DNA from 4 places in the Ferdinandcohnia sp. Marseille-Q9671 genome. Region 1 is predicted to be linked to each of the others. Evidence: riboswitches for the same ligand, from Rfam matches in the RefSeq annotation. Region 1 holds a riboswitch; each other region holds the start of a gene.
What was found. Region 1 has a riboswitch for S-adenosylmethionine ahead of ACWNMY_RS10220 (sugar ABC transporter substrate-binding protein). Riboswitches for the same ligand answer to the same signal wherever they lie in the genome.
Positions count from the first base shown of each region.

Region 2: another riboswitch for S-adenosylmethionine. It lies ahead of ACWNMY_RS14190 (YezD family protein); the one in region 1 lies ahead of ACWNMY_RS10220 (sugar ABC transporter substrate-binding protein).
Region 3: another riboswitch for S-adenosylmethionine. It lies ahead of ACWNMY_RS20770 (methionine ABC transporter ATP-binding protein); the one in region 1 lies ahead of ACWNMY_RS10220 (sugar ABC transporter substrate-binding protein).
Region 4: another riboswitch for S-adenosylmethionine. It lies ahead of metK (methionine adenosyltransferase); the one in region 1 lies ahead of ACWNMY_RS10220 (sugar ABC transporter substrate-binding protein).

Region 1 covers NZ_CDRJTA010000001.1:2,048,430-2,054,104, reverse strand. The annotation lists gene ACWNMY_RS10225 (lipoate--protein ligase family protein) at 162-989, shown strand; SAM riboswitch class I at 1,415-1,570, shown strand; gene ACWNMY_RS10220 (sugar ABC transporter substrate-binding protein) at 1,731-2,807, shown strand; gene ACWNMY_RS10215 (sugar ABC transporter ATP-binding protein) at 3,167-4,699, shown strand; gene ACWNMY_RS10210 (ABC transporter permease) at 4,668-5,675, shown strand, end outside.
Region 2 covers NZ_CDRJTA010000003.1:309,641-315,315, forward strand. The annotation lists gene ACWNMY_RS14180 (hypothetical protein) at 1-446, shown strand, start outside; gene ACWNMY_RS14185 (DUF5381 family protein) at 436-927, shown strand; SAM riboswitch class I at 1,197-1,297, shown strand; gene ACWNMY_RS14190 (YezD family protein) at 1,431-1,616, shown strand; gene ssuE (NADPH-dependent FMN reductase) at 1,821-2,366, shown strand; gene ACWNMY_RS14200 (LLM class flavin-dependent oxidoreductase) at 2,407-3,789, shown strand; gene ACWNMY_RS14205 (manganese catalase family protein) at 3,899-4,753, opposite strand; gene ACWNMY_RS14210 (M20 family metallopeptidase) at 4,951-5,675, shown strand, end outside.
Region 3 covers NZ_CDRJTA010000004.1:1,118,361-1,124,035, reverse strand. The annotation lists gene ACWNMY_RS20780 (fibronectin type III domain-containing protein) at 1-628, shown strand, start outside; gene ACWNMY_RS20775 (hypothetical protein) at 739-2,391, shown strand; SAM riboswitch class I at 2,531-2,632, shown strand; gene ACWNMY_RS20770 (methionine ABC transporter ATP-binding protein) at 2,936-3,961, shown strand; gene ACWNMY_RS20765 (methionine ABC transporter permease) at 3,951-4,613, shown strand; gene ACWNMY_RS20760 (MetQ/NlpA family ABC transporter substrate-binding protein) at 4,634-5,509, shown strand; gene ACWNMY_RS20755 (LLM class flavin-dependent oxidoreductase) at 5,565-5,675, shown strand, end outside.
Region 4 covers NZ_CDRJTA010000001.1:1,139,504-1,145,178, forward strand. The annotation lists gene ACWNMY_RS05810 (tetraprenyl-beta-curcumene synthase family protein) at 1-506, opposite strand, end outside; gene ACWNMY_RS05815 (gamma carbonic anhydrase) at 658-1,185, shown strand; gene metK (methionine adenosyltransferase) at 1,219-2,418, opposite strand; SAM riboswitch class I at 2,689-2,853, opposite strand; gene pckA (phosphoenolpyruvate carboxykinase (ATP)) at 3,131-4,720, shown strand; gene ACWNMY_RS05830 (alpha/beta hydrolase family protein) at 4,940-5,675, opposite strand, start outside.

The sequences.
Region 1 (5,675 bases):
CATATCGATTTCTGATTTATGGCGGGACGTGCACCTTGTGGGTCAAGGGGACAGGTTCTTTGACCCAAATCTCATCCCATCTTCCATTTTGTGGTGCGACAGGGCACCTGCGTCTCAGATATGATATAATTAAGTACTTTTTACATATAGGAGTATGCCGTATGAACGAGAGTCTTTTACAGCAGCCAAGCTGGCGGATTATTGATCAATCCAGCCTTGGATATCAATTTGATGCGTTACAGTCATTTGCAATAGATGATACATTATGTGCGTTTGTGGGAAAAGGGGAATCCGCACCTACCGCACGGACTTGGGTCCATCATCAAACCATTGTTTTGGGAATTCAAGATACAAAACTGCCACACCTTCAGGATGGGATAAAACTCCTTGAATCAAAGGGGTATCGGGTGATAGTACGAAATTCAGGCGGACTAGCAGTGGTACTTGACGAAGGAGTCCTTAACATTTCACTTATTTTCCCTGAAACGGAAAAAAAGATTGATATCAATCGTGGCTATGATACGATGCTTGAACTGATTCGAAAAATGCTTCAAAGCCATAATGTCGATATTGTTGCCCGTGAAGTTGTGGGATCATATTGCCCAGGTAGCTATGATTTGAGTATAAACGGGAAAAAGTTTGCCGGGATTTCACAACGGAGACTTAGAAATGGCGTTGCTGTTCAAATCTATTTGGGAGTCACAGGTAGTGGTTCACATCGAGCCGATGTGATTCGTCAGTTTTATGAAGCTGGCTTGCAAGGTGAGGAGACAAAGTTTGTCTATCCATCAATCAAGCCAGAAACGATGGCATCCTTAGCGGAACTAGTGGATCCAACCATTACTGTCCAGGAGATTATGCTACGTCTACTGCAAACTTTACAAACTGAAAGTGAGCATATCTTTGCTTCACAGCTTACAGAGCAAGAAATGCAGTTATTTGAACAAAATTATGTACGAGTGCTAGATCGGAATGAAAAAGCACTTTGACCGGGGGTGGGGTTCCCGGTTTTTTTGCGTTAGGTACTACTTAATTTTGTGGGATTGCACCGTCGTTGGGCATAATTGGTCCTTCAAATTGAGAATTGCACCTACATAGGGGAAAATTGCACCCTCGTTTTGAGAATTGCGCCTTCCCGCACAATAATTGCATGTTAGCAAAATCTTTCGACAAAATCCCACTTTCCACTATTCAAATATTTTTTATAATAAAAATATTGAATTTCATTTTTGGGCGTGGTATTATTCTCGTCAAGAAGATTAATTACCTTTATTCAACTGGGATTAACCCCAGCTGAATAAAAGGTAAAGCCTCCGGCGGATGCCTCGATTTTTCAAAGGAAACTTTCGAGCAAGCTCGAAAATAATCGGGCGCTACTACGCAAAGGCATAATTGAATAGTATTGCTGTATTTTCTCTTATCAAGAGTAGGCGGAGGGATTTGGCCCGACGATGCCCAGCAACCGACCGTAATACCATTGTGAAATGGGGCGAAAGCTTTCGCCGGGTTACATACCCGTAAGGCACGGTGCTAATTCCAACAGAAGAATGTTTCTTCTGGTAGATAAGAGGTGAGAAGACTTTTGGATACTTCAAGCCTCTTTCTGACCTAAGAAAGGGGCTTTTTTATATCTTAAAAAGAAGGCCTCGAAAAACAGGAGAGTGATAGCTTCTAAACGCAGTAAATAGATATGAAAACAATGATTACATACAAAAAAAGGGGAGAACACAATGAAACTATCAAAATACGTATTTACCATTTTACTAATCCTAGCGGTATTGGTCGGCTGCCAACCAAAGGTAGCAGAAGAAACAACAAAAACAGATAGCACAGAAGTTAAGAATTCAGATCATCCGTTAGCGAATAAAAAAATAGCTTTGATCATGCAGCAGAACCTAGGTACATTTTCAGCTCAGTATATTGAAGGGGTAGAGGAGCAAGTGAAAAGCTTTGCTGGCGAGACTACTGTTTTCACATCTGATGGGGACTTAGCAAAAATGGCTTCAAATGTAGATGCAGCGATAAACCAAGGTTTTGATGCAATTTTAATTGACCACGGTACGAAGGAAGCTCTTCAAAGCAGTGTGCAAAAAGCAGTAGGCAAAGGAATTCCGGTTGTTGTGTTTGATGCAGAAGTAGAGGTAGAGGGTACTACTGTCCTTGAACAAGGTGACCAACAAATGGCGCAAATGACGCTGGAAAAATTAGCAGAAGACGCTGGTGGAAAAGCGAATATCGTAAAAATTTGGGTGGCAGGCTTTGCCCCAATGGAAAGACGTCAAGTTGCATATCAAGAGTTTTTGAATAACAATCCTGACATTAAAGAAGTTGCAACATTTGGTGCAGCAACAGCAAATACAGCACTTGATACACAGTCTCAAATGGAGGCAATCTTAAAGCAATATCCTGAAGAAGGTCAAATCACAGCTGTATGGGCAGCATGGGATGAGTTTGCAAAAGGAGCAGTTCGTGCTATTCAACAAGCAGGACGCACTGACATTAAAGTATACGGAATTGATATGAGTGATGAGGATTTACAAATGATCCAAGAAGAAAACAGCCCGTGGGTCGCGTCTGCAGCGGTTGATCCTAAGGACATCGGACGTATTCAGGTTCGTTATGCATACCAAAAACTAAATGGTGACGAAACACCAGAACGAGTGAAACTTGAGCCAGTATTTGTGACAAAGGATGCTCTACCAGCAGAGAAAATTACAACTGCTGATCTTGACCAGTACATTGAAGGCTGGGGTAAAAGCGAACAAGGATACACAGATGAGTTGAAAAAACTAGAAGCTGGAGAGTAAGTGAAAATCAAGATTTCTTTCTGACGGCTTTATAAAACAATCGTACCCACAGGTTGAGAATTGTTTCAGTGAAGGTACGGAAACTTACTAATCTTACCGTCACAAGACTGAGCCAAGTGGAGTGAAGGTAAGAAAAGACCGTAATCATACCGTAACACAGGTTAAGTTGTCGCAGTGAAGGTACGGAAAGCTCGTATCCGTACCGTCAAAAGACTTGAACCGATTGAGTGAGGATACAGATATCCCATAATCACCAAAACGACAAAATGAGACTGGTGGAGGAAATAACGTTTGACCAATTACAATAACAGGCCTTGTCTTCAAACAGCAAGGTCTTTTAGGAAGGAGGTTGATAGTAGATGCCTTTATTAGAAATGAAGGGAATTACAAAAAGCTTTGGAAGTGTGGCTGCACTTGATCAGGCTCAGTTTGAACTCCAGAAAGGGGAAGTCCACGCTTTACTTGGAGCCAATGGAGCAGGAAAAAGCACACTCATCAAGATTCTTTCAGGCGCGTATGGACTGGGTTCGGGTGAGATTTCACTAGAGGGTACAGCAGTTGATATTCGTTCCCCAAGGGATGCAAAGAGCCATGGTATCCATTGTGTATACCAAGAGGTGGACACCGTGATTGTGCCGCAGCTGACTGTTGCCGAAAATATTTTACTAGATACCTTTTCTACTGAAAAAGGCTTGTTCCTCTCTAAAAGAAAGCTTCATAAGAAGGCAGCCTCCATTCTAGAGCTTTTACATGTTACAGACATACCAATGACAAAGCAGGCACTCGAGCTATCACTTGCTCAAAAGCAATTGGTGTTAATTGCGAGAGCATTGGCACATGAGGCAAAGGTGATTATTTTTGATGAACCGACGGCACCTTTGTCGATTGAAGAAACAAGGCACCTATTCGAGATTGTCGCAACACTGAAGGAAAAGGGTGTGGGCTGTATTTTTATCTCCCATCGGTTACCTGAAGTGTTTGAGATTTGTGATAGGTTAACGATCATGCGTGATGGAAAGACAATCACCACTTTTTCGACGAAAGAAGTTACACAACAGACGGTTGTTGAGACAATGCTTGGAAATTCCTATAATGAACAGTCTGTGAAGCGAAATGCTATTCGTGGTGATTTATTGTTAGAAGTTAGCGACCTTGATGATGGTGAAAAGCTTAGCAACCTATCCTTTTCAGTTTCAGAGGGTGAGATTGTTGGGGTAGTCGGTTTGGTTGGTGCTGGAAAGACAGAGCTTGCGAAGACGCTATTTGGCCTACGTCCCAGTGTACAAGGAAATATACGAATAAAAGGAAAATCAGCTACTTTTACTCATACGAAACAAGCGATTGAAGCGGGAATGGCCCTAATTTCAGAAGAACGTCGAAAGGAAGGTCTGTTTATTCACGAGTCAATTTCTACAAATCTATCCTTTACAAATCTGAAAAAATTCTCTAAGCACCTATTGATGAACCGTAAGGCGGAAAAGAGTCATGCCAACTCAATTATTGAACTCCTTGGGATTAAAACAAATGATACAGAAACACTAGCTGAACATCTCAGCGGTGGAAATCAGCAAAAAGTAGCGATCGGGAAATGGATTTCACGAAATGCAAATCTCTATTTGTTTGATGAACCGACCAAAGGGGTAGACGTTGGTGCAAAGCAGGATATTTTTCAGCTCATACATTCTCTAGCAGATGAAGGAAAAGGAATTCTCTATTTTTCTTGTGAGATTGATGAAATTATTAGGATTTCCGATCGAATCCTTGTGATGTATGACGGGGAAATTGTAAAAGAGTTATCAGGAGAAGAGGCAACTCAGGATAAAATTCTCTTGTATGCTAGTGGTGGAAAGGAAGAAGTACATGAAAGGGAATATCATCAGCTTCCTGTTTAAATACGGGGCCGTTTTATTAATGGGCTTTATCTTACTTTATTTTAGTTTTGTAAATGATGCATTTTTCTCATATGGAAATTTATCAGACATTCTACGGTCAATATCGATTGTGACACTTTTAGCATTGGGGGTTACGTTCACCCTAGTGGTTGACGGATTTGATTTATCAGTTGGGTCAACAATGTCATTATCAGTTGTCATTACATCCTCACTAATGGTGTGGTATGAACTGCCACTTTGGGTTGTACTATTGTTGCCACTTCTAGTTGGGGTTGCGGTAGGGCTTGTGAATACCTTGCTTATTGTAAAAATAGGGATACCGGATTTACTGGCAACTCTCGGAATGATGTACATTGTATCTGGTCTTCACCGTACCTATACAGAAGGATACTCAATCTATAATCATATGCCGTTAACAAGTGGTGGAACCGCACCTGGAGAGTTCAGCACGGCATTTTTATGGATTGGGCAAGGAGAAATGCTTGGTTTGCCAGTTCCTGTTTGGATTATGTTATTCTTCGTGTTACTTGCGTACGTGGTACTCAACCATACGAGATGGGGAAGAATTTTATACATGACTGGTGGAAATGCAGAGGCAGCACGATTATCAGGTATTAACACGAACAAAGTGAAGCTGATTGCATACACAGTCTCAGGTGTGTTTGCCTCAATGGCCGGAATCTTGTTTAGTGCTCGTGTAGGGTCAGGGCAAATTGATGCTGGTGCATCGTTATTAATGGAGGCTGTAGCCGCTGTGTTTGTCGGATTCTCAGTGCTTGGTGCAGGGAAGCCGAATGCTCTTGGTACCTTTTTTGGAGCAGCGCTAATTGGTGTCCTATTAAATGGATTAACCATGTTGAATCTACCATACTATGCATTTGAAATTGTAAAAGGATCGGTACTAGTGTTAGCACTAGCGGTCACATATATTGGTGTAAAATATAGACCAAAAGCTATTCGAAAAAGGAGAGAGCAA
Region 2 (5,675 bases), on a different contig from region 1:
TACATGAATTCACGTTTGTGTCCCTGGAGGATGTTAGTAGGAAGATATCTGAGTATTATCGAATTGGAGATGTCTTTGAGAATGAGGCAAGTACATTGCAGCTGACACAAAATGAGCTTGAAGAATTACTGGTAGCGTTAAATGATAATAAAAGTAAATTTGAAAGACCGCAGCATGTTGGAGCAAAGCAACAGTTTAATAACATACTAGAGCAGACAAATGGTTTACTAAATACATTGCTGTTTCTTGAGTTTAACGAAAATAAAGAGCCACACGCAACAAATATTGTGATGTTTACAAACCATGCAGAGAATAATTGGATTATTGAAAAGAAGGATGACCTTTTCAAAGCTCAACCATGCAGTGTGGATATCGTGAATCTCCTCTTAGAAAGTAACATATCTGCTTTTAAGGAGAAAAAGGAGGAGCTTACGCATGGAAAATAATATTAAAATATCAAATGATAAAGTTGAAGTGGTCTTTCTGCCACTTTGGGCAGGCTGTATGGTCTTTTTAAGCGGGTTAATGACCGTTGCGGGACTTTTCATTCTCTTTTACATTGTACCTAGTACGAGTATATTAAGGGGATTCTTTGGAATTGTCATTGGTATTATTGGGACGTTTTTCTTTGGAAGTATATTTTTAAAGATTCTTTCTGTCGTGATGAACGGAAAGGCATTATTTACAATTGAAAATGGTCAGTTGAAAGGGCGTAAACAAGCAATACCCATTCGGGAAATTAAAGATATCTATTGGGGTGGAGCCTCTTTGAAATATATTATGGTTCAGACCATAAATAATAAGAAGGTCAAGCTTTCCACATACAACCTAGTATCCGAACAACCCGTAAACCATGTCATTGAAACATATGTCCTACCCGACGCAAACCCTGAACTAAAAAACAACTGGGCAAAACGAAAAAAATAATGGGTCAAGGGGACAGGTACCATGACCCACCATTTTTTTACAAAACATCATAACTAAGGTTAAATGAAATCTGGGACAAAGAGCCTGTCCCCGTGACCCAGAGTGGTAACTGGGACAAAGAGCCTGTCCCTCTGACCCAGCCTGTGACTAAATAACTAAAGTTGTATTCTTTGGATAGTTTTAAAAAGAAAGTGATTGACAGATGGTGAAATTCCGTGTAATTTAGTATCAATCAATAAATTAAGTAGTCAAAAAATTACATATATTTTTTCTTATCCAGAGAGGTGGAGGGACTGGCCCGTTGAAGCCTCGGCAACAGACATATTGTACTGTGCCAATTCCAGCAAGCGTTAGGCTTGAAAGATAAGAAGAGTGTACGAAACCGATGTACGTATGCCCTCTTCTTAGTTGAAGAGGGCTTTTATTTTGGTCAAAATGAACAGACTTCCATACTGGTCAACCAGAGGATTGTCTGATGCATACCACTAGCAGGGAGGGGTTTTATGGCAAAACTTGAGGAATCAAAGGTGACACATATTCTATCAACCTTGGAGAAATTAGAGTTTGGATCTATTGTGATTACCGTTCACAATGGCGAAATCACTCAAATCGATGCGACGGAAAAGAGACGGTTTTCCTTGCATAAACCCACATCAAGCAATATTCAATCAACAACCAAAAAAACGTAAATACTTGCCGATTAGACCACTAAAGGCATCTTTATTACCAAAGCGTCATTCTAACGCTCTGGATAAAGATGCCTTTTTTTGTTGGACTTGTGCCATATGGAAGGGGGAGTACCGTGATAAACAAACGGCCAACAGGAGGATAGGCCCGATGTCAATCAAGAAAGGTATTTTTAGATATAAATCATAGAAGAGAGGATGAACATTATGAGTGAAATCGTGATTTTGTCAGGAAGCCCATCGGAAAGTTCTAGAACAGATTTGGTACTTCAGTATGTTGGGAACAAACTAAAGCGTGAGGGATTTGCAGTTACACATGTTTCTGTTAGAGATATTCCTTATGAAGATATCTTTAATCTAAAGTTTGACAGTCCCTCCCTTAAGGAACTCACCTTACTAATTCAAGGGGCAGATGGTGTGATTATAGGGTCGCCTGTATATAAGGCAGCCTATACAGGAGTGCTAAAGGCTCTAATAGATTTACTGCCTCAAGATGTATTAGCGGGAAAAACGGTGTTACCCATCATGACAGGCGGTAGTCCTGCCCACTTACTTGCAATTGAGTTCAGCTTAAAACCTTTACTCGCTGCATTGAAAGGGCAAAGCTTACAAGGGGTTTACTTCTTAGATTGCCAAATCGATAAAAAGCAAATAGATAATCCAATCATTGATGTGAATGTTTTGGATAGATTGAAAAAAGAGCTTTATTACTTTAGTGAAACAGTAAATCAGAAAAGAAATCTTGTTTTATAAAATCAAAGATACTTACATGAATTGAAAAGGAGCTAATGAAATGACAAAGAAAAGATTGTATTTAAATGCGTTTGATATGAACTGTGTAGGTCACCAATCACCGGGGTTATGGACACATCCAGAGGACCAATCTCATCGTTATAAAGACAGCGAGTACTGGATAGAGCTAGCTAAGATTCTGGAAGCGGGCAGGTTTGATGCTATTTTTCTAGCAGATGTATTAGGTCCTTATGATGTGTATCAAGGCTCTAGAGATGCTGCTATTCGTCAAGGAACTCAAACACCTGTAAATGACCCGTCCCTAATTGTGCCCTTAATGTCGGCGGTGACAAAGCACTTAGGTTTTGGGGTCACAGCATCTGTCACCCATGAGCATCCGTATACATTTGCCCGTCGGATGTCTACGCTAGATCATATCACAAAGGGGCGTGTAGGCTGGAATATTGTCACTTCCTACTTAAAAAGCGCTGCCGTTAACATGGGTTTAGAAGACCAAATTAAGCATGATGAACGCTATGACATTGCCGAGGAATATTTACAAGTTTGCTATAAATTGTGGGAGGGCAGCTGGGAGGATGATGCTGTTTTATTAGACAAAGAGAATCGAATTTTCGCAGACCCAAGCAAAGTCCATGATATCAAGCATGAAGGGAAGTATTATAAGGTACCAGGGGCCCATCTTTGCGAGCCTTCCCCACAAAGAACACCAGTACTCTATCAAGCAGGAACGTCTACGAAGGGGCGTACTTTTGCAGGCAAACATGCTGAATTAATCTTTATCGGTGCACCGACAAAGAATGCGGCTAAGCGATCTGTCACAAAACTACGTGAAGAAGCACGTAAGTCTGGAAGAGCACAAGAAGAGATAAAAATACTGGCTTGCATTACTCCAATCGTTGGTCGGACAGAAGAGGAAGCGTATGAAAAGTACAATGAGTACCAAAAACATATTAGCTATGAAGGGGCATTGGCACTTCTCGGTGGCTGGACTGGAATTGACTTTTCGGAATATGGACCGAATGAAAATCTTAAATATGTAAAGAATGATGCGATTCAATCTACAGTTGAGAACTTTACGAAAATTGATTCAGATAAAAAATGGACGATCGATGAAATTAAAAAATATACCGGCATTGGTGGATTGGGTCCTGTTACAGTTGGAAGCCCAGAACAGATTGCAGATGATTTGGAAAGTTGGGTAGAAGAGACAGGGATTGATGGTTTTAACATTGCATATGCGATTACTCCTGGTACCTTTAAGGACTTTGTAGAGCACGTTGTACCTATTTTACAAGAAAGAGGTCTTGTACGAAAAGAATATGAAGGTGACACATTAAGAGATAGTCTATTCGGAAAAGGCAGCCAGTTACCAGCCCATCATCCCGGAAAGCAATATAGTAAAACTCCTGTACTAACGGAATAAAGTTTCACAAAAAGGGCATTCAACATCTGTAAGGTGATGAATGCCTCTTTCATATGTAAAGCTACATAAACTATGACTCGTATTTCTATGACCGAAGTGAATGTAAAAGTTATTTATTTAGGTCTTGGATACCAGGACTGTGTTCATTTGGCATTTCTGGTAACACAGGAACTGGATAACCATCTGGTGGTGCTACGACTTTAAGTTCACCATCTGCTCTGCTTGGGGACTCCCCTTGGAAAATTTGTCCCATCATTGTATCATCCAATCTGAAATTGAATTGTGCATTATTGAAGCCCATTTCTATATACTTTCTACATTCTGGATACTTATTGATATCATAGTTCGGAACAGGGAAAATTTTACCCCATTCAACACCTAGTGTTTCCAAAGCTTTTGCAAATGCATTTTGATGAGCATTGTCACGAACAATTAAGAAAGCTAATGTTTCCCTAAACGTTTTGTTTGAACTCATTTCATATATTCTCGTCTTTTGAAGAACACCAGTAGATTCCAAAGAAAGATTATTTATTAAATTAGCAACTAAATTTCCATGGTCATACACATAGTTTCCATTCCAAGGATTACCCGCAGCATCAACAGGAAGTGAGCTTTGTGCTCCCATAATGAAATGATGAGGATTTGCATGCTTAATTGCTTCCTCCAAAGGTGCACCAGTACTACCACCGGCACCAACAGCTTCCTCTCCAGCTCCATTTAATAATTGATTGATGGTAGTTTGAACAAGTTCAACATGGCTGATTTCCTCAAGAAAGATTCCTCTAATTAAGTCGCGAAACTGTTTTTGATTTCCTCGAAAATTTGAACTTTGAAAGAAAAATTGCATCATAGTTCTCATCTCGCCAAAACGACCGCCTAATGTTTCTTGGAGAACCTTTGCTGCAGCAGGGTCTGGCTTATCAGGTACGATAATATTTATTAAATCTTCTTTATAAAAATACATGATTTACCTCCTATCACAATAATTGTTTTACGACCGTATTATTCGAAGAAATAGTTAAAAATATCCTAGTGTGAAAATTATTTATTTTATTGAGGTATTCTTTATGCTCTAAGGGAAAAGAGTAGTAGATGTGGATGAAAAACTTCATTGGTACAATTGGTATACCAAAGGCTAGACAAATTAAAGGAGATTGAATAATGTTAGTGAACAAATTAATGAAAAGATTGGATGAGAGAAAGGATCGTATCATTGAGATTCGCCGTTATTTACATGAACATCCAGAGCTTTCTTTCCAAGAAGAAGAAACGGCTAAATATATCAGTGACTTTTACAAAGACGTCCCAGTGGATTCAGTTGAAACAAACTTCGGTGGTGAGCGTGGTGTGGTTGTTACGATTAAAGGTGCGAAACCAGGAAAAACGATTGCAATTCGTGCTGATTTTGATGCCTTACCAATCAAGGAAGAAACGGGTCTGCCTTTTGCATCTAAAAACGAAGGGGTTATGCATGCTTGTGGTCATGATGGCCATACGGCATACATGTTGGTAGTAGCTCAAGTCTTAGCAGAGTGTAAGGACCAATTAGAAGGTACGATTATAGTGATTCATCAACCAGCAGAGGAAAGTCCTCCAGGTGGAGCAATTGGGATGATTAAAGCGGGTGTCCTTGAAAACGTTGATGCGATTATTGGAATTCATGTCATGAGCAATATGAAAACAGGTCATATTTATTACAGAAGTGGAAACACGCAGACAGGCAGATCTTATTTTAAATTAGTTGTTCAGGGGAAAGGAGGCCATGGCTCATCGCCTCATTTGGCGAACGATGCGATTGTTGCAGCAAGTTCGTTCGTTTTGAATTTACAAACAATTGTTAGTCGCCGAATCAACCCTTTTGATGTCGCCTCGATTACAATCGGTAA
Region 3 (5,675 bases), on a different contig from region 1:
ATCAATTACGTGGGCAGCTGCAAGTGATGACACTGGAATCGCAGGTTACAATGTTTATACAAATGGAGAAAAGCATGGATTTGCAACATCCAACAAATATACTTTAACCAATCTTGAACCAGGTACAAAATATAATATTGAAGTAGAAGCTGTAGATCTTGCAGGGAATACAACACCTTATAATAGTTCACTAGAATTTGAAACAGCTATTCCATATGCGATTGGAGCTCCGTCTTTTGATGGTGGATTAGAAGCAACAATTGGAAAAGATGGTACTAGCGTTTCCCTTTCTTGGAATAAAGCAACAGCAAAAAATCAAGAGGTTATTGGATATCGGGTGTATGTGAATGGGCAACCAATTAAACCTGATGGTGCTACTTTTACACCAATAAACGGGGAAATGACAACACCTGAAACAAGTTATACAGTAACTGGCCTAAAACAAGGGAAAAAATATACGTTTAAAGTGGAAGCTGTTGGACATGGGATCAAATTTTCTAAAAGAGAAAGATTAGCCGATGTCATTCCAAATGGTTTAGTAAAAGTCTCAGGATATCGATGGAGTGGGTTTGGTCATAGTCTAAATGTCCACCTAATTCCTGGTAAAGCTGAAGGTAAGAGTAACTAATTCAGGTTTCTAATATACCTACATGTAAATGTGAAGATGGCATTAACAAATTGTAATGCCGTCTTCACATAAGTTTACGATTCAAACAAATCTAACAAAGGTGTGATATTGTGAATTTTAAAAAATCAATAATTTGGTCATTGATCTTATTTTTAGTTGCTTCATCATTGTTTTTAGGTGAAGGTAGAATAACAGAGGCTGCGGTAATTGACTCTATACCAAATACCACAAGAGAATTTAAAGACTATGACAATAGTTTTCTATCAGTTACTGGTTATGCATCGTTAGGAGTTAATGACAGAAGTAAATACATTGATACCTCCTTTTATCGTCAGGTAAAAACAGAAAGAGAATTTTTGCAGGCTATTTTGGATGCTAAAAGTGGAAGTGTGAAAGTAATCGAGGTAGCGAAAGATTTGAACTTTGGGTGGTCCAACCTAAATTTAAGTAAAGAAGAAGCAGCTAAATATCGATTTATCACAAAATATCGTGATCCAATGAACGGATTTACAAATCCAAACTTGGCTTCCTCCGGTGTCTCACAAATGAATATTGATGGTATTGATGGCCTAACTATTTTTTCAAAGAAAGGCAAAACAATTAGGTCTGTAGAGTTAAAATTAGCTAGATCTACAAATGATATTATCTTTAGAAATCTGAAGTTTGATGGCATGTGGCAATGGGATGATACTGGAAAACATAAGGAAGTAGGCTGGTCATTTATTAAAGTAAATGGTGCGAATAATGTATGGATCGACCATTGTAAATTTACCATTGCTTCAGATGGATTAATTGACACAGAGAACGGTGGTTCTAACATTACCATTTCATGGTCTCAATTTGGTTTACCTGCAAGTGAAAATCCAGCACAAGATAGTGATATTTATCAATCCATTCAGTTTATGGAGGAAAAATATGCTGCAAATGAACTGAATTCTGATAGTGTGTACAATAATATGCGTAATGGCGGTGCGACAAAAGAACAGATAATGGCTTATGCAGCCTATCACAGTAAGGTGCACTTAACTGGTTCCGGAGATAAAGACTATACGAACTATGTGAGTGGTAGTGGAGTAGATTATAAAGATGGAAATCAGAGAATCAGATTAACACTAGCCTATAACACGTATACCAATGTTGGTCAGCGAGTACCGATGATACGACAAGGAACGGGCCATGCATACAATTTGTACCTAGACAATTCTACACATCAAGATGTGTTGGAGAATGTAAGTGCAATTGCGGAATATGGCACAGACAAACTTTCACGTGCGTTAAATGCGAGGAACGGGGCATCAATCGCAGCAGATACGTCCGTATTTAAAGACATTAACGAGCCAATCACAGGTGCAGAAATTCAAGGTTTAGATATATCTAACATGAACCAACAATGGGCTGAGTTATTCCATGATGCGTATAACAGAAATTTAATTGTAAATTCCAAAATCACCAATCAATATGGAACATATACAGGAAGCAGTTGGGACAATAATGGGGAAAATCTATTTACAAAAGGATTTACTTGGCATGACAAATCAACAATAGGAAATTGGGCATGGTCTTCTCATATTGTGGGAAGTGAAAATATGAGTAAAATGAATCCACCAACTGAACCTTTTACGTTTGAATATAAGTATAATGAAGAACTACCTTATACCTATACTGTTCTTCCTTTAGATAGTGTTGTAGCAACACTTACAAAGCATGCAGGGGCAAACAAAGTGAATATGAGTCCAATAGGTTGGTTAAAAACAACTTATTAATTAGTAATGTTTGATTTATAATTGCGGGTTAGGGAAAACAGTAAAGTGAAAGTATAAAATAATAAGAGTTTTTAAAAAACTTGTTGACAAGTAAATGCTTTCGATGTAACTTAGTAACTACAATTAAATAACAGATGAATTCTTATCTAGAGAGGTGGAGGGACTGGCCCTTTGAAGCCTCGGCAACAGACTTTGAAGTACTGTGCCAAATCCTGCAAGCCGTGAGCTTGAAAGATGAGAAGAGATGAATAAATTTACATTAAAACTCTCTTCTTTTGTGAAGAGAGTTTTATTTTTGCCAAATTTCAAGTAATCATTGGTCAACCAAGGTACTGAAGGGAGATGGAAAATGAAATACAATGTTTCGTTTGAAAAAGGAAGACTCTCCAAAAGTGGAAAATAGAAAATAAAATACTATGCCGATTAGACAACTAAAGGCATCTTTATCCAAACGCTTCTTTTGAGGTTGTTGGAATAAAGATGCCTTTTTCTGTCTTTTTAGAAGAAATTATGAAACCAACCAAGATCAGAGGAGGATAACAAGTTGATTAAGTTTGAGGAAGTAAGCAAAGTTTTTAGTTTCGGCGGGAAGGAGGTTCATGCGGTACGTAATGTTTCATTAACGATTTCAAAAGGAGAAATCTTTGGGGTAGTAGGATTTAGTGGAGCTGGGAAAAGTACATTGCTCCGACTCGTAAATTTACTAGAACGTCCAACATCGGGAAGGATATCGATCAACGACGTAGATATATCTAGTATTTCTCAAGCAAATCTCCGGAATTTGCGGAGAAAAATCGGGATGATTTTTCAATCTTTTAACCTCTTTAACTCTCGTACTGTTTATGGAAATATCGCTTATCCTTTAAAGCTTGCCAAAATGCCAAAAGAGCAAATTGACAAACGAGTAAAAGAATTACTTCAATTTGTTGGATTACAAGATAAGGCAGATCAATACCCAGAGCAGCTCTCAGGTGGACAAAAGCAAAGAGTCGGTATTGCAAGAGCATTAGCGACATCACCAGACGTTCTTATTTGTGATGAAGCCACTTCTGCGCTGGATCCCGAGACAACCGGAGAAATCCTTCACCTATTACGGAAGGTGAATGAAGAGTATAACATTACAATATTGCTTATAACTCACGAGATGCATGTAATCCGTAGCATTTGTCATCGAATGGCCGTGATGGAAAATGGTTCGGTAATTGAAGAAGGAAATGTTTATGATATATTTTCGAATCCACAATCAAAAACGACGAAAAACTTTATTAGTTCTGTACTAAACGATAAGCTTTCTAGCAAACTTCTAGAAAAATTACGAACTAGTCATTCTGCAAATTTGTATCGAGTGATTTTTACTGGGGCAGCTTCGAGTGAGCCAATCCTATCACGAGTTACAAGAAAGCATGGGATTGATTTTAACATTATCTATGGAAGTATTAACGAATTACAGGATCAATTATTTGGTAGTTTGATTGTTGAGTTTCAGGGTGCTAGTCACCTCATTCAGCAAGTCATTACTGAGCTCAAAGAAATTGTGGAAGTAAGGGAGGTGATTAACCATGAGAGTTGATTGGACTACATTTTGGCCACGTATTGTCGAAGCAACTGGAGAAACAATTTTGATGGTCATTTTCACGTTAATTTTCTCAAGCATTATCGGGATCGCAATGGGCGTACTCTTTTTTGTCACACGTAAAGGAAACATATTGGAAAATAAATATATCTTTTTCTTACTTAACCTATTAGTAAACATTGTTCGTCCAATCCCTTTTATTATTTTACTAGTTGCGCTTAGTCCCTTAACTCGAGCAGTAATGGGAACTACCATTGGAACGGCAGCAGCAATTTTTCCTATGACGATCGCTGCATGTTTTGCGGTCGCCAGGATCGTAGAGAGTAATCTTGTCTCGGTAGAACCAGGAATTATTGAAGCCGCACAGGCTATGGGTGCAAGTCCATTACGGATCATATTTGGCGTACTTATCCCTGAAGCGTTGGGTCCCCTTATTCTAGGTCTCACCTTTGTAACGGTTGGGCTTGTTGATTTCTCAGCAATGGCTGGAACAGTTGGCGGCGGCGGATTGGGTGACTTAGCCATGACATATGGCTATCAACGATTTGATACATCAGTCATGATTGTAACAGTTGTAATCTTAATCCTACTTGTTCAAATTGCACAGTTTTCTGGAAACTTTTTATCTAGATTCTTTTTACGAAGATAATTAAAAAAGGAGAGATACAAATGAAAAAGCGGTTGATTATTTTCTTATTCATGGTGTTTTTTGTTTCATTACTTACAGGCTGCACTAACAGTACATCCGGAAAAAACCAAGAGGTAGTAAAGATTGGTGTGACAGGTGCTGATGGACCTTACTGGAAGCTTATCGAAGAAAAAGCAAAGAAAAAAGGGATCACAATTGAGTTGGTTGAGTTTTCCGACTACATACAACCAAATAATGCGTTAGCAAATGGAGAAATTGATATGAATTCGTTCCAGCATCTTGCTTTTCTAGGTCCGGCTAACGTAGAGAATGGGTATACGATTGTTCCGATAGCATCTACGACAATTAACCCAACAGGGATTTATTCTCAGAAATATGATGATTTATCAGACATACCAGACGGGTCACAAATTGCCATTTCAAACGACCCTGCAAACCTTGGAAGAGGCCTTCTTTTATTAGAAACTGCAGGACTAATTGAGCTAAAAGAGGGTGTTGGTATATACGGTACATTAGATGATATTGCGAAAAATCCAAAAAACTTAGAAATTGTTCCAGTTGTTTCGCAACAAACTGCACAGGCACTTCAGGATGTTGCCGCATCACTAATCAATAATGGGATTGCTGGTCAGGCTGGTCTGAATTTTAAGGATTCGTTATTATACGACGATCCAGAAAGTGAAGAAGCAAGACCCTATGTAAATGTATTTGCCGTTCGCGAAGAGGATAAAGACAATGAAACACTCAAAACGATTGCCAAACTATATCAAGAAGCTGACGTGAAAGAGGCCGTCATAGAAGATACAAAAGGAGGAAGTATTGTCGTAGATATCCCCGCGGAAGATCTTCAAACGACTTTAACACAGTTAGAAGATTTCATAAAGAATCGCCAATAAAAAGGGAACATGAAAGATTTATAGGTTTAATAATCTAGTAAAGGAAGTGGTAATTTTGGTAAAACAAATACGACTAAATGCATTTGATATGACCAGTGCTATGCACAATTCACACGGGCTTTGGAAGCATCCAAAAAGTGAACGACATACCAGGTACAAGGATTTG
Region 4 (5,675 bases), 910 kb from region 1:
TCCTCTACCGTTACGTGCTTATGGACTTGTAAATCACAATAATAGCTAGACAGCTCTTGTAAGTAGCCAGAAATCTTATTATAGTGTGGAATGTTTTGTAGGACCTGCTGACATTTTTGCACGAGACTCTCTAAGTAGCCACCATCATCCTGTTCAGCTCTATATTTGTAATAATTTTTTGTAGGTTGCCAGGGTCGCAATGCATCTGGCATTGAATCGTGTAGGGTTCGAAAATCAACTGGATCTAGGGATGTACTGCGATCACAGAGATTATCTAGGTAATCACTTATCGTTTGATAGGCAACGATAAATTGAATACATTCGTCGATCTTACCCTCTGACAATAACGCAAGGATTGCTCCTCCTTCACAGTGAAAGGTTTTAGAATGAATACTTGCTAGAGCCTGTGTACGAAGCTCGTCATTTGGAATCGCTTCTGCTTTCTTTCTCCAGAAGGCCAATTCGCGGTGTACAATCGGAAATACCTCACGATACACTTTCTTCATTAAACCAATTGGGTGTGTTGGTACCAAGGATATCACCTCATTTTCTACAAACAGGATGTAATGTTAATTTACGATTATTGTGAAAGTTGCTACACTAACAGTAAATGATTTTTCTTCGAATATCAAATATAGTGAGAAAGGGCGTACCTATATGATTTATCCATACAAAGGGAAATATCCAACAATTGCTGATTCGGTTTTTATAGCTGATTATGCGACTATAACAGGTGATGTCACAATTGGTGAGGAAACGAATATTTGGTTTAATACCGTTATTCGTGGAGATGTTGCACCAACGGTTATTGGAAAAAGAGTTAGTATTCAAGATAATTCCACCCTTCACCAAAGTCCAAATAATACGTTACTCATTGAGGACGATGTCACAATTGGCCATCAGGTTATCCTACATAGCTCTATCGTTCGAAAAGATGCCTTAATTGGGATGGGTTCAATCATTCTAGACGGTGCAGAAATTGGAGAAGGGGCGTTTATCGGAGCAGGAAGCCTAGTTCCACAAGGTAAAAAAATACCACCTCATACATTAGCCTTTGGGAGACCGGCAAAGGTAATCCGCGAATTAAACGAAGCGGATAAAAAAGACATGGCAAGAATTCGCAGAGAGTATGTTGAAAAAGGTCAGCATTATAAAGAACTACAAGAAGAACAGAAGAAGAAATAAAAAGCTCGCCACCCTTGGCGAGCTTTTCTCCTATTATTTTGTTGCTTGTGTCTTAAGAGCCTCTGCTTTATCCGTACGCTCCCATGGTAGGTCAATATCATTTCTACCAAAATGACCATATGCAGCAGTTTGCTTATAGATTGGACGACGAAGATCTAACATCTTAATGATACCAGCTGGACGCAAGTCAAAATTAGTGCGAACTAAGTCAACTAGTACATCTTCTGAAACTGTTCCAGTTCCAAATGTATCTACAGAGATGGATACAGGTTGAGCAACACCGATAGCATAAGCAAGCTGAACTTCACATTTTTCTGCTAATCCAGCCGCAACAATATTCTTCGCTACGTAACGTGCAGCATATGCAGCAGAACGGTCTACTTTTGTAGGATCCTTTCCAGAGAATGCACCACCACCATGACGTGCATAACCTCCGTACGTATCAACGATAATTTTACGCCCTGTTAACCCAGCATCCCCTTGAGGACCTCCGATTACAAAACGTCCTGTTGGGTTAATAAAGTACTTTGTATTCTCATCAATAAGATCATTAGGAACAACAGGATTGATAACGTGTTCCTTAAGATTACGTTGAATTTGTTCTAAAGAGATTTCAGGATGGTGCTGAGTAGAAATAACAATTGTATCAATGCGCACAGGTTTGTCATTCTCATCGTATTCTACAGTAACCTGAGTTTTCCCGTCCGGACGTAGATATGGAAGAATTTCATCTTTACGAACTTCCGTTAATCTTCGTGCTAGCTTATGAGCTAATGAAATGGGAAGAGGCATTAATTCCTTCGTTTCATTACAAGCAAAACCAAACATTAAGCCTTGATCTCCTGCACCAATTGCATCAATTTGCTCATCTGTCATTTGACCTTCACGAGCTTCTAAGGCTTGGTCTACCCCCATAGCAATATCAGGTGATTGCTCATCGATAGAAGTTAACACAGCACAAGTTTCAGCATCAAAGCCATATTTCGCACGGGTATAACCAATCTCGCGCACCGTTTCACGAACAATTTTTGGGATATCTACATATGTAGAAGTTGTAATTTCACCTGCAACAAGTACAAGCCCTGTTGTAACAGAAGTTTCACACGCTACACGTGCATTTGCATCACTTGCTAAAATGGCATCTAAAATAGAATCTGATATTTGGTCACAGATTTTATCTGGATGGCCCTCTGTAACAGACTCGGAAGTAAATAAACGACGTCTATTTGTCACAAATGTTTCCTCCTTTAACATTCAGAATTCGAAAAGTTCGACTCTGACATTCTTTTTGATACGGTACTCATTCCCTTAGTATTGTTACCTACACAATTTTCTATCCTATCTTAACAAGCCTATAATAGGAACTTCGCTGCTAATTTATCGTGATGAGCACATCAAAGTGCTTGTGTTAGTAACATCTTGAAACCACAAGATCGTTTCAAAAAAAGAAATAAAAAACCTTTCCCACTTTGAGGAAAGGTATATTGTTCATTTCGCCTTTCACTCTTATCGATCAAGGTCATGCCTTGCTCAGGTTAGCACCTTATCACTTTTAACAGATTTTTACCTATATGTAATAGGGTTCGCATAAAATCGTTTGATATGTAAAAAAAAGTGATGGTTGCCGGGTTTCATTGGGCCTGTCCCTCCGCCAGCTCGGGATAAGAGAGTATCCGTTCAATGACCAATCATATCGCAGACATCCTTTTCATGTCAATAAATTTAATAAAAATATATGTAGAAACGTGTCATATTTTTTCATCAAAAAATTCGCACTGCAAAAAGGTCTATGCAACAATGACTATTTTACAATCTGTACGCACTTTTTGTAGATAAGTTACGTAAAATACGTTAAATAGTATAGACTATTTTTACTAATGTGTTATACTAATTGTAAAATCGAGTTTCTTTCTTTCGTATAAAAATAGAAAAAGGATGGTTTTTCATGAATTCAGTTGAAGTTTCAAATGAGCTGCTTTTGGAATTAGTCAATGGAAAAAATGCACTTCATAACCTATCTGTTCCTATTTTAGTTGAAAAAGTACTTGCTAGACAAGAGGGTATTCTTACTTCGACTGGTGCTGTACGTGCAACAACGGGAAAATACACAGGAAGATCACCAGAAGATAAATATATTGTAGAAGAAGCGTCTACTAAGGAAAAAATCGATTGGGGCAAAGTAAATCAGCCAATCTCAGAAACAGTATTTGATAATCTATATAAAAAAGTACTTACTTATTTAAAAGAAAAAGAAGAATTCTTTGTGTTCAATGGATTTGCAGGGGCTGACAAAAAGGTTCGTATGCCGATTCAAGTCATTAACGAATTCGCATGGCATAATCTTTTTTCACAACAATTGTTTATTCGACCAACAGAAGATGAGCTAAACACTCATAAACCAGAATTCACAGTCATAAGTGCACCAAATTTTAAAGCGGTTCCAGAAGTTGATGGCACGCACTCTGAAACCTTTATCATTATCTCTTTTGAGAAACGTACTATCTTAATCGGCGGAACTGAATATGCGGGAGAAATTAAAAAATCTATCTTCTCTGTTATGAACTATGTATTGCCAGAAAGAAATATCCTCTCTATGCATTGTTCCTCCAATGTAGGTTCAGAAGGAGATGTAGCGTTATTCTTTGGTTTGTCTGGAACCGGAAAGACAACGCTTTCAGCAGATCCAAAACGTCGTCTGATTGGAGATGATGAGCATGGCTGGTCTAGTTCTGGGGTGTTTAATATTGAAGGTGGATGTTATGCGAAATGTATTAATTTATCGCGTGAGAAAGAACCGCAAATATTCGATGCAATCAGATTTGGCTCTGTTCTAGAAAATGTAGCAGTTGATGAAGAAACCAGAATAGCAGATTATGATAATGGCTCCCTAACAGAAAACACAAGAGCAGCATACCAAATTGAAAACATCGATAATATTATTGTACCAAGTATAGCAGGGCACCCTACTACAATCGTCTTCCTAACAGCAGATGCATTCGGGGTACTGCCTCCTATTAGTAAATTAACAAAGGAACAAGCCATGTATCATTTCTTAAGTGGATACACAAGTAAGTTAGCTGGTACTGAGCGTGGAATTACGTCTCCACAAGCTACTTTCTCAACATGCTTTGGGTCCCCGTTCCTTCCATTACCTGCAACAGTATATGCAGAAATGCTTGGTAGAATGATAGATGAGCATAATGTAAAAGTCTTTTTAGTAAATACAGGTTGGACAGGTGGAGAATATGGAGTAGGAAGCCGTATGAAACTATCTTACACTCGTGCGATGGTTCAGGCTGCTTTAGAGGGTGAGTTAAATAATGCTGAAACCGTTAAAAATGATATATTCGGTTTAGAGATTCCGATTCATATACCAGGTGTTCCAGACGATGTTTTACAACCTTCCAAAACGTGGGCTGATCAAAGTGCTTATTATGTAAAAGCGAAGGAATTGGCCCTTAAGTTCAAAGAAAACTTTAAAAAGTTCTCTGAGGTTTCAAAGGATATTGAACTACTAGGGGGACCAAGGGTTTAAATAAACAATGTGCAAGCACCTAGTTCAGCCCCGACAAGCATAGACGATAAGAAATAGAAGGCTCTCTTTGCCTTCTATTTTTTTAGTGGTCATGACCACTGAGGGCTAGTCGCTGGAACTGAATGTGAAACGCCTACGCCTACCCTAAGTCCAAGAGATAAACTCTTTTTAAAGGCTTATAAGTCGTAGGAATTAATACATGAGATCCACTCAAATCCTTTATTTTTGCTCCCTTGCCTTCATCCATTCCGTCAGTCGTCTTACAGTATCTCGATTTTCACTCGGTGGAAAATAATGTGTGAAATTTGGAAAATACCAACTCTCTACTTCTTTCCCCAATTCCTTTACCCTTTTTTCAAGGCGATAGGAATGCTCAACCGATACATTTTTATCCTTCTCTCCATGAATAATAAGTAAGGGTGCCTTGAGATCTTCAAGTTGATATAAAGGAGTTCTCCACCTATATCGTTCAGGATATTTCGTAGGCGTTCCTCCGATAACTCGTTTCAGCATTCGTCGTAGGTCATTTCTTTCTACGTAGGTTAAGCTTAAATCACTTACCCCTCCCCACGATACAACCGAACAAACTTGAGGTTGATGAATGGCAGTTAATAATGCCATAACTCCGCCACGAGAAAAGCCAAAAACATGAATTCGCCTCGAATTTACTTTTTCGTGCTCTTCAAGAACTTTTACAGCTGAAAATGCATCATACCTATCCTGACCTGCAAAATCCTCATTGCCTTCTCCCCCTTGATTTCCGCGATAGAAGGGTGCCATCACAACAAATCCCTCAGAGGCAAATTGGACGATTCTTCCAATCCTTACCTTACCAACATTTTTTATTCCCCCGCGCAAGTATAAAAATCCGTCATAGCTTCCTTCCGCCTTGGGCTCAGCTAAATAACCTTTAATTTTTAATCCCTTGCTCCAATAGGTAATTAAAAATAAATCT